Thermogemmata fonticola: one gene and its partner. The main gene of each other region encodes a partner of the protein of the gene in region 2 in a complex. Links are inferred from orthologs where the notes say so. Each region holds a gene or a part of one and is shown on either strand. Other genes may lie near its edges.

Evidence for each region. The genes of interacting proteins can lie anywhere in the genome.
Region 1: the proteins of H0921_RS15535 (region 2) and H0921_RS17005 are in contact, whole or in part, in a solved structure (PDB 8BNU), measured with the Escherichia coli proteins. The link is inferred for Thermogemmata fonticola from one-to-one orthologs.

What each region holds. Positions count from the first base shown.
Region 1 is NZ_JACEFB010000021.1:4,304-9,232, forward strand. What follows is about bases 1,349-4,361. They hold H0921_RS17005 (3-hydroxyacyl-CoA dehydrogenase NAD-binding domain-containing protein), read right to left. Parts: upstream 3,968-4,361; coding sequence 1,730-3,967; downstream 1,349-1,729. Other genes in these bases: H0921_RS17000 (acyl-CoA dehydrogenase family protein), read right to left, coding at 1,349-1,660. Outside these bases: more of H0921_RS17000, read right to left, coding at 1-1,348; H0921_RS17010 (ABC transporter permease), read left to right, coding at 4,707-4,929. UniProt on the Escherichia coli protein: Catalyzes the formation of a hydroxyacyl-CoA by addition of water on enoyl-CoA. Also exhibits 3-hydroxyacyl-CoA epimerase and 3-hydroxyacyl-CoA dehydrogenase activities.
Region 2 is NZ_JACEFB010000015.1:98,216-103,001, reverse strand. What follows is about bases 872-3,741. They hold H0921_RS15535 (thiolase family protein), read right to left. Parts: upstream 3,027-3,741; coding sequence 1,716-3,026; downstream 872-1,715. Other genes in these bases: H0921_RS15530 (long-chain-fatty-acid--CoA ligase), read right to left, coding at 3,118-3,741; H0921_RS15545 (PQQ-binding-like beta-propeller repeat protein), read right to left, coding at 872-1,057. Also shown: more of H0921_RS15545, read right to left, coding at 1-871; more of H0921_RS15530, read right to left, coding at 3,742-4,786.

The sequences.
Region 1 (4,929 bases), on a different replicon or contig from region 2:
TGCGGAGTGCGGCGGAGAGTTCGGCGGCCATGTGGGCGAGCTGTTCGGCGGCGAAGCGGGCATGGCGCTGCAACTCCGGGGGCAACGGGGGCAGTTCGCAGACCCTGCGGCGGAAGAAGCGGCCCAGCAGCCAGCGGGTATAGGCCCACAGCGGTGCCTTGAGCTTCCAGAGATGGAGCGGATTGAGGAAGTTCGGCTTGCGAATGCCGGCGGCGGCCAGGATGCGCCCGATCGGCTCGAAGAACTGCCGCCCATGCTGCTTGACCAGGGACTTGAAGAAGGCCATGCCGAGCATTTCGCCTTCCCCTTCGTAGATGCAGGGGGCGAGGAAGTCGTGGACGTTGTCGCCGAAGAGATGGCCGTGGAGGAAGGCGCGCCCGCCGTGGGTCTTCATGTGCAGCTCGATGGCGGCCTCTTTCTGGGCCTCGCTGCCGAAGATTTTGGCGACGATGCATTCCATCTCGCCGCGGTAGCCGGCGTCGAGCAGGGCCGCTCCCCAGGCCGTGAGAGCATCGCAGGCGACGATCAGGCCGGCCAGGTGGCCGATGCGGCGGCGGACCAATTCGCGCGTGACAATCGGCTGTCCATAGGTGATGCGGAAGCGTGCCCAGGGGAGGATGTCGGCGAGCATCAGCCGCATGGTTCCCGCCGCGGTGGCGCACAGAGCGACCCGCCCGCGGTTGAGGCCGTGATAAGCGATCATCAGGCCGTCGCCGCCGGGGGCTTGCAGGCGGTGGCTCACAGGGACCCGCAGGCCGTCGAAAATGATGCCGTAATTGTGAGCGTGCTTGAGGGCGTAGAGGCCGTAGCGCTTCAGGCGGAATTGGGCGGTCTCCGTCGGGGGCAGGTCCACAATCAGCACAGCGGGTTTTTGGTCGATCAGGCAGACCAAGCCGATGGTCCGGCCTGGCAGCACGTTGGTGATGAACAGTTTTTCCCCGTGGATGACGTAATCATCTCCGTCCCGGACCGCCGTGGTGCGCAGAGCGGTCAGGTCCGAGCCGGCGTTCGGTTCGGTCAGGGCGAAGGCGGACAGTCGGCGTCCGGAGGCCAGTTCGGGCAGCCAGCGCTGCTTCTGCTCGTCGGTCCCGAAGGTTTGGATGGGATCGACGGCCCCGATGCAGCCGTGGACGGACGCCAAGCCGGCGACGGTCGGGTCCACCGTGGCCATGCGGGTCAGGAAAGGGGCGAAGTGGGCGAAGGGCAAGCCGAGACCGCCGTATTTCTTCTCCACCAGCAAGCCCCAATAGCCGGTCGCAGCCAGGTCCTCCAGCACCGCCGGGGCGATCTTCCCTTGCTCATCCCAGAGCGTTCCCGCCTGGCGGTGGCGTTGGACCACTTCCACGGCCTCCCGCATGGCCCGGGCGCTGGTTTCGTCCAGGGGCGGGGGACGCAGGTCCCATTGCTCCGCTTGGACCTGAGCGTCCCAGACGGCGCGGTGGATGGGGCTGGCCGCCGTCTGATACCGGCTGGCGAAAAGGCTTTCCACCTGTTCATCCGCGGCATCGACCGCCCCCAGGCGGCGGACCTCCTCCGCGCTCTTGCCGCTGAGGCGCAAAGCCTCCTCGGCAAACGACGGGCGGCTGCTCCCGGCCACTCCATCCGCGGAGGCCGGTTCGATTCCCGGTGGAAGCACGCCAGGACGGCTCTCAGTGCTCATCGCCGCTTCTCCAAAGACAGGTTAGCGGGAACAAAGACCCTGCCAGGCACGCCGGAGGACAAGACACCCTCATGGCCGGGCCTCCTGGGGATGAGAGGACTGAGCGGCGGGGGCCGCCCCGGCGGGGACGCGTTCGGAGGAGGCGGCGGGGTAGAAATCCCGCTCCTCGCTGGCCAGCATGCGGAGGAGGGCCGCAGGAGTAAAGCGGGGGCCAAAGCGGCGCTGGAGCACGTCCAATTCCCGCACGACGCGGGGGATGCCCAAAGCATCGGCGGTGTGCAGCGGGCCGCCTCGGAAGGGTGCAAAACCAGTCCCCAGCACCATCGCCAGATCAATGATCCAGGCTTCCTCGGCCACGCCGCTTTCCAGGCACCGGGCCGCCTCGTTGATCATCGGATAGATCAGCCGCTGCTGGAGTTCGCTCAGGCCGTTCTCCACCTCTTCATCGCTCACGCTGGCCACAGCTTCCCCGCCGCGGACTTGCCCCCAGGGACTGACCCCCTTCTTCTTCTCCCCGTCATAGCGGTAGAAGCCGCGCCCGCTCTTTTTGCCCAAGGCTCCGTCCGCGACCATCGCGGCGAAGTACTCTGGGGTGGGACTGGGTTCGGCGGCCAAGGCAGCGAAGGTCCGGCTCACATCCGCGGCGATGTCCACGCCGATTTGGTCCAGAAGTTCCAGCGGCCCCATCGGCATCCCGAAACGCACCGCGGCCCGATCGATTGCCTCCGCCGCTATCCCCTCCCGCAGCAAACGCACCGCCTCGTCCAGATACGGAAAGAGGATGCGATTGACCACAAAGCCGGGGCTATCGTTCACGACCACAGGCACCTTGCCGACTTTGCGAACCAGTTCCACCAGGGCGGCGATGGCCTCTTCGCTGGTGAACGGGGTGCGGACCACTTCGACCAGGGGCATCTTGTGGACCGGGTTGAAGAAGTGCAGGCCGGCCACGCGCGGGGGCTGATCCACCGCTTCCGCCAGGCGCGTGATCGACAGGGCCGAGGTGTTCGACACCAGCACCGCCTCCGCTCCCAACTGCTCCGCGAGTTGCCGGAACACTTCCCGCTTGACCTCTTCCTTCTCGACGACGGCTTCGATGGCCAGGTCGGCTCCCGCCGCGGGTCCCCACTCCGCTGTCGCTGTCAGGCGCTGCAAGGCGGCTTCCGCCTCCGCTGCGGGCAAGACCCCTTTGCTGACCGCCGCGCGCGTCAGCTCCTCGACACGCTGGCGGGCCGCCGCGGCCAGGTCGGGTTGAATCTCCTTGATGACTACAGACAGGCCGTTGACAGCGAGCAGTTGGGCGATGCCGCTGCCCATGACGCCGCCGCCAACCACCACGGCTTTCTGGAAGGCTCTCGGCCGTACGGCGGCACGCACCCAGGTCGAAGCTTTCCGGGCCTTCTCGCGTGCAAAGAACAGCTCGATGAGGCGCCGGGACTGCGGCGTAAAGACCACTCGGCGGAACTCTTCCCGTTCCGCAGCGTATCCCTGCTCCACGCCGCCGCGCATCCCCGCTTCGATGGCCCGCAGCGCTGCCAGGAGCGCCGGATAATGCTCCGCCTTGATCCCCAGCCGCTTGCGCGCTTGCACCAGCAGCCACCAGCGCCCCGCCCAGGTGCCATCTACCAGCCGGTCCGTCAGGCTCCGCCGCGGATAGGGCACCGGCAAGTCCCGCAAGCGATCTGCCAGGAACGACTCAATCCCGGCCTCCCAGCTCTCCGGCGGATACACCGCATCGACCAGACCCGCTTCCCACGCTTTGCGGGCATGGAGGGTCGAGCCTTCAAGGATCATCGTCACCGCCCGGCGCCAGCCGATCAGCCGCGGCAGCCGTTGTGTTCCGCCCCAACCCGGAATCAAGCCCAATTGCACCTCCGGCAAGCCCAAGCGGGTCGAAGGATCATCCCGTGCGATGCGGAAGCGGCAGGCCAAAGCGAACTCCAGGCCGCCCCCCAAGCACGGACCGTGGATCGCTGCGAGGGTCGGGCACGTCAGCCGTTCCAAGCGCGTGAACAAATCCTGCCCCGCCCGCAGCACCGCCTCGACTTCCTCCTCCGTCTGCAACCGCTGGATTTGCTTGACATCCGCCCCGGCCAGAAACCCCGACGCCTTCCCGCTGCGGAACACCACAGCCCGCGGCAGGCTCCTTTCCCACCGCTCCACCAGCGACCGCAGCTCGGCAAACAACCCCTCCGTGAAGATGTTCACCGGCGAACCGCTCACATCGAAAGTCACCACCTCCACCTCACGCTCATCCCGTTCCCATCGCAAATGCTCCCACGCTTCCTGAGCCACGATGGCCGCCATGATCGTTCCTCCCCGGTTGAAGGTGCCGCGTCCTGCTTGCGTTCCGTCACATCCCGCTTTTCCCCGGCTCTTCGACTCTCACCCCTAGCTTACCCCATTCTACTCTCCCGCAACACCCAAACTCCAGGAATTATCCTCCTCCAATTCCTACTACCATCAACTCCGACTGCCCTTCCTCTTCCTCCTGACCTCCCCCGGCAAGACACGTCCCTCCCCGGCTTGACAGACCGGCCGCCCGGTGCATCGCCGAAATGGACCGCCCGCAATCGATATGAGGGACAGAGGTATGTCACCGGCCTGCTTCCGCCCTCGCGGGAGAAGCTGCGGTTCCCGGTGGTCAACGACTGCCACCTGCTCCTGCTGGCCAGGGACTGCCAATGGTTCCTACTGGTCAACGAGTGCCACCTGCTCCTGCTGGCCAGGGACTGCTACTTACGGGGAAAGCCTCGGCGGAAGAGGACCAACCGTAGTCCTGGAGCGTCGGTCGGACTGCGGCGGGGGAAGGAGAAACCTCAGCGGCAGGTCGAGAGGCGGGGCGAGACGGAGAAACTCCAGAGAAGACGGAAGCGAACGCCGCGGACAGAGCGGGCGTATAAAACATATCCGTCCATCCGACGCATGGCACGGTGCGGGGAGACGGCCCGCAAGGTGTCGGAGAGCGGGCGGATTCCGGCTGTGCCGCTGAGACCAGCGGTAAGTGGCAGAGTTGAGGGCTGTCGAGCGGAACGGGAGCAACGCCATGGGCGCGTGGCTGAGCGATCCAAGCATCCTCCTGGCGGGTTTGTTTTTAGCGTTGGTGCAATTTTTGGCGGCGTTGCCGTGGCTGTATGTGGTGGACCCGCGGGGCTTCCGCCGAGCTTTGGTCACTCCCTCGGCGATGATGTCGGTGGGATTGGGCTTATTGGCAGCAGGTGTGGCCCTGGCCATCTACATGGGCTACAACACGGACTCGCGGACCCTCT
Region 2 (4,786 bases):
AGAGCAGGTCGCCATCGAGCAGCAAGGAAGGCCGAGTGGGCACGCCTTTGCCGGCACGCCAAACGACCGCCGATTCTCCCAGCACTCCGCGCCCCGTCGGACGGATAGCTAACAAGCGGGCATTGTGGCCGCTGGTCAGATAGAGCAAGCCATGCCCCATCACTGGCCGGGCGGCGCCATTCATCCCCCCGTGGCTGATCCGCCACAATTCCTCCCCGCTCTGAGGATCGTAAGCGATCGTACATTCCGCCGAGGGGCACACCAACTGCGGCCGGCCCTCGACCACAAACAAAGCCGGTGTGGCATACGCCTTTTTGTAGTCGCCGTTGTCCGTGCTGTATTTGATCTCGCGGTTGCGCTTCCACACCGTCTTGCCCGTGCGCTTATCCAAGGCCGTCACATACTGCTGGTCGAAACCGTCGAAGATCAGGTAGAGTAGATCGCCATAGACGACAGGCGAGGAGGCCGGGCCGCGGAAATGATTGCACGGCAAGTCGCGCCGTTCCCAGAGCACCTGGCCGCTGTTCGTATCGACACACCAGGTCCCGTGACTGCCAAAGTGGGCATAGAGCCGCCCGGCTTCCACATAGGGCGTACAACTGGCATAACTGTTGAACGGATGGCAGTAAGCGGGATTCTCTTCGGTTCCCAAGCGGAGGTCGTAGAGGACGCGGCCTGTCTCGCGGTCGACGCAAACGGCGTAGAAGCTGACGCGTGCCACGGGATTAGGGGGCGGGTCTCCTTTTTTGGGCGGCGGGGCCTTGTCCGCTTTGACTTCATCCGCGGTGGTCAGCCAAATCTGCTTGCCCCAGACGACGGGGGAGGACCAGCCTTTGCCGTGGATGCGGACCTTCCAGCGGACATTTTCCTGCTCGCTCCAGGTGGTCGGCGGCTGGCACGACTGCGGAGCGCGGCCATCGGCGGTCGGACCCCGATAACCGGGCCAATCCGTCGCCCACGCGGCCGCCAAGCCCCCAAATAGCATCCCCCCGATGGCCCACACGCCCCACCCGCCTAAGCCGCTGCACCGCACCCCTTGCTTCCCTCCTGACTTCATCACCGCTGCCTCCCCCTCTTCTCGTGAGGACCGAACACGAAAAAGACCCGACGCGAAAAATCCTTTCTCCAACCGCTCGCAGGGCCGCTGCGACTGTCCTGCTCACGCTGTCAATCGTGAACAGGCCGCAGAATAGCGCTATCCTACAATCCCTTCCCGTAACCGGGTATCCTGCCGGTGGATTCGGCGAAGCCCCGCCGCTATGGGGTTCTCCCTGCACCCGCTTTTGCCTTCCCTCGCAAAGGTGTGCCTATAATGCGTTCACAGAGTGGTTCCCCAAGCGGAGCCGCGGAATAGGAAAGCCTCCGGACTTGGGCCGTGGGGCCGCGCAGATTGCATGACACGAAACCGGCTCAAAGCGGCCGAACTTCCCTCGCAGTGACTGGAAAGGTACGAGAAAGTTTCCTATTCCTATGAGTACGGAGCGCCTGTAGCTCAGCTGGTAGAGCAGCGGCCTTTTAAGCCGTTGGTCGTGGGTTCGATTCCCACCGGGCGCATTCCCTAAACTGGCCTATCTTACCTGCTGCGTGCTGGACACCGTCCTGTCCCGTTTCTGTAAAGCCCCGGTCTCTGGCCCTGGAAAATTGCCCCGCCTGCTGGAAAACTGCTCCGGCTCTTTGGGAAACTCCTCCGACTCTTTGGGAAAGTACCGTCGCCGTTACGGCTGTTCGGTTTCCACCCACATCGCCGCCCCCTGTCCGCCGCCGACACAGAGAGCCGCCAGACCGCGGCGCAGGCCCCGTTCCCGCAAGGCCCGTAGCAGAGTTAGGACTAGCCGGGCGCCGGAGGTCCCCACCGGATGCCCCAGGGCGATGGCCCCGCCGTTGACATTGAGTTTTTCCAGCTCCAACTCACCGAGCGGCTGGTCCTCCTGCCAGTGCTGGCGAGCGAAGTCCGGAGAAGCCATAGCGCGGCGGCAAGCGAGAACCTGGGCCGCAAAGGCCTCGTTGATTTCGATCAGGTCGAAGTCGCTCAAGCGCAGGCCGTGGGTGCGAAGGAGCTTGCGGATCGCGAACACCGGTCCCAGGCCCATGCGGCGCGGCTCGCACCCCGCCAAGGCGTAACCCCGGATGTAACCGAGGACCGGGCGATCGGGCCAGCGCTGCCGTTGCTGCGCGACGGTCATCAGCACCAGGGCCGCCGCCCCATCGGTGATTGGGCAACTGTTGCCGGCGGTCACCGTCCCTTGCCCGCTGCGGTCGAAGATCGGCGGCAGCTTGGCGAGAGCTTCCAGGGTTTGCTGGGGGCGCGGTCCGAGGTCGCGCTCCACCGCCTGAGCACCTGTCACTTCCGCCGGCACCGGTACCACTTCATCCTGGAAAAAGCCGCGCTTCCAGGCCTCCGTAGCCCGCTGGTGGCTGAGCAAGGCGAAGCGGTCCTGTTCCTCCCGCGAGATGCCGAACTCTTTGGCCAGGATTTCCGCCGTCTGGCCCATGTTCAAACCGCAGACCGGGTCGGTCAGTCCCAGCTCCAGGGCCGGGATGGGGCGGAGGAAAGAGGGGCGCCAGCGAGTCAGCAAGCGGAGTTTACCCCACCAGCCCGCCCGCCCCCATTGCACAAACCAGTCCTTAGCCCGGCGGCTCCAGAGAAACGGAATGTTGCTCATCGACTCCGTACCGCCCGCCACGACCAACTCGGCCCGCCCTTCGCACAAGATATGCCAGGCCGCGATGATCGCTTCCATACCGGAGGCACAGTTGCGGTTGACCGTATGCGCCACCCGGTCGTAAGGCACCCCGGCGCGCAGGGCGATCACTCGCCCCAGGTTGGAAGCATCCGGCTGGCCTCCCACGTTGCCAAAGACGACTTCCCCGACATCCGCCGGGGTTAGCCCCGCCTTCTGCAATGCTCCCAGCAAGGCGATCCGCCCCAGTTGGTCCGCCGGAACCTGGGCTAGGGCAGTGAAAGCCTTGGCAAAAGGAGTGCGTGCTCCCGCTAGCACCGCCAGGGGCTCAAGAGCTACAGCCATGATGCCACCTCATCTGTCCAGGAAAGAATCGAACGCCACCGTCCAAATCGGAAGCCATCGTTGGAGCTGATCCCCCTCCTGCTTCCCGCGGTCAACGGTTTGGGGACGGCGGAGCGCTCGCCGCGGCGTCTGACGGAGTTGAGGCCCTGGCGGGGGTGTGATCCGTCCCGGCTGACGGGGCTGAGGCGCCAGCTTCTGCCGAAGCGGGGGCACTCTCCGCCATCTCTTCTCCATCCTCACCGCTGAACTTCTCCCGCAGCAAGCGGCGCAACACCTTGCCCAAGGCATTACGCGGCAACGGCAACTGGCTCACCTCCACCTTGCGGGGCCGCTTGTGCACCTCCAGATGCTGCCGCGCAAACGCATCGAACGCCCGCCGGTTGAAACTGATCCCGGGACGGGGAACGACCACGGCGGCCACCAGCTCGCCCCGATCCGGGTCGGGCACGCCAAAGACGGCCACATCCTCCACCTGCTCGAAGCGCCGCAACACCGCTTCCACATCGCCGGGATAGACGTTGACCCCGGAGGTGATGATCAAGTCCTTCTTGCGGTCGACGATGCGGAAGAAGCCGTCGGCATCCTGAGTGGCCAGATCGCCGGTGTACAGCCAGCCGTCGCGCAGGGCCGCCGCCGTCGCCTCCGGATTGTTCCAGTAGCCGCGCATCACCTGCGGGCCGCGGATGAGCAACTCCCCCACTTCCCCCGGCGGTAGCAGCCGCGTCCCCGTCTCCGCATCGACGATGATGGCGTCGGTGTCCGGCAGCGGCAGGCCGATCGTCCCCGGCCGGGCGCTCCCATCCAGCGGTCCAGCATGCGTCACCGGACTGGCTTCCGACAGGCCATACCCTTCCACCACCGTCGCACCGGTATGCCGGGCGAACTCCTCCGCCACCGCCTGCGGCAGGGCTGCACCCCCCGAAATCACCGAACGCACCCCCGCCACGTTGTACTTCCGCCGCCGCAACTCCTTGTTGAATGCCGTCAGCATCGCCGGCACCGCCGGAATGATCGTCGGCCGCTCTTGCTCAATGAGCCGCAGGACCTTATCGGCCCGAAAACGATGGTGCAGCACGATGGTGCCGTTCATCGCCACAGCGCTCAGGCCGCAACACATCAAACCGTAACTGTGGAAAAAGGGCAGGCAGGCCAGAATCACATCCTCCCCAGTGCGCCGCCCCGTCCAGTGATACAACTGCCAGGCGTTACTCAAAAGATTCCGGTGCGTGAGCATCACAGCTTTCGGATGCCCTGTCGTTCCGCCTGTGGGCAAAATGTTGGCTAGGTCCTCGCCTTCCACCGCTTCCGGTTCGCTCGTTTCGCTCCCCTCGGTCAAAAAGTTTTCCCACTCGATGGCGTTGGCCGGCAGGCTCCCGCTCAAACCCAGCCGCTGCACGCGCGCCATCCGGTACAACTGCCGGTCCCACCAGGGCAGATAGGCATCGATGCGGGTCGCCACCAGGACATCCGGCGCGCCCGGCCCGACATTGCGCACCAGGGGCAGAAGCAAATCCAGGCAAATCAGGATGCGGCACTGGGTGCTCTCCTGGAGGGAAGCCACTTCCTCCGCCACCATGAGCGGATTCAAAGGCACCGCCACTCCCCCCGCCATCCAGATGCCAAACAGGCTCGGCAGATATTCCGGGCAATTTGGCAAAAGCAACCCAACCCGCTCTCCCCGTTGCAAGCCGCGCCGCCGCAGCGCCCCGCTTACCCGTCGGGCCAACGCCAGCAGCTCCCGGTAGCTCCACTCATGGCCG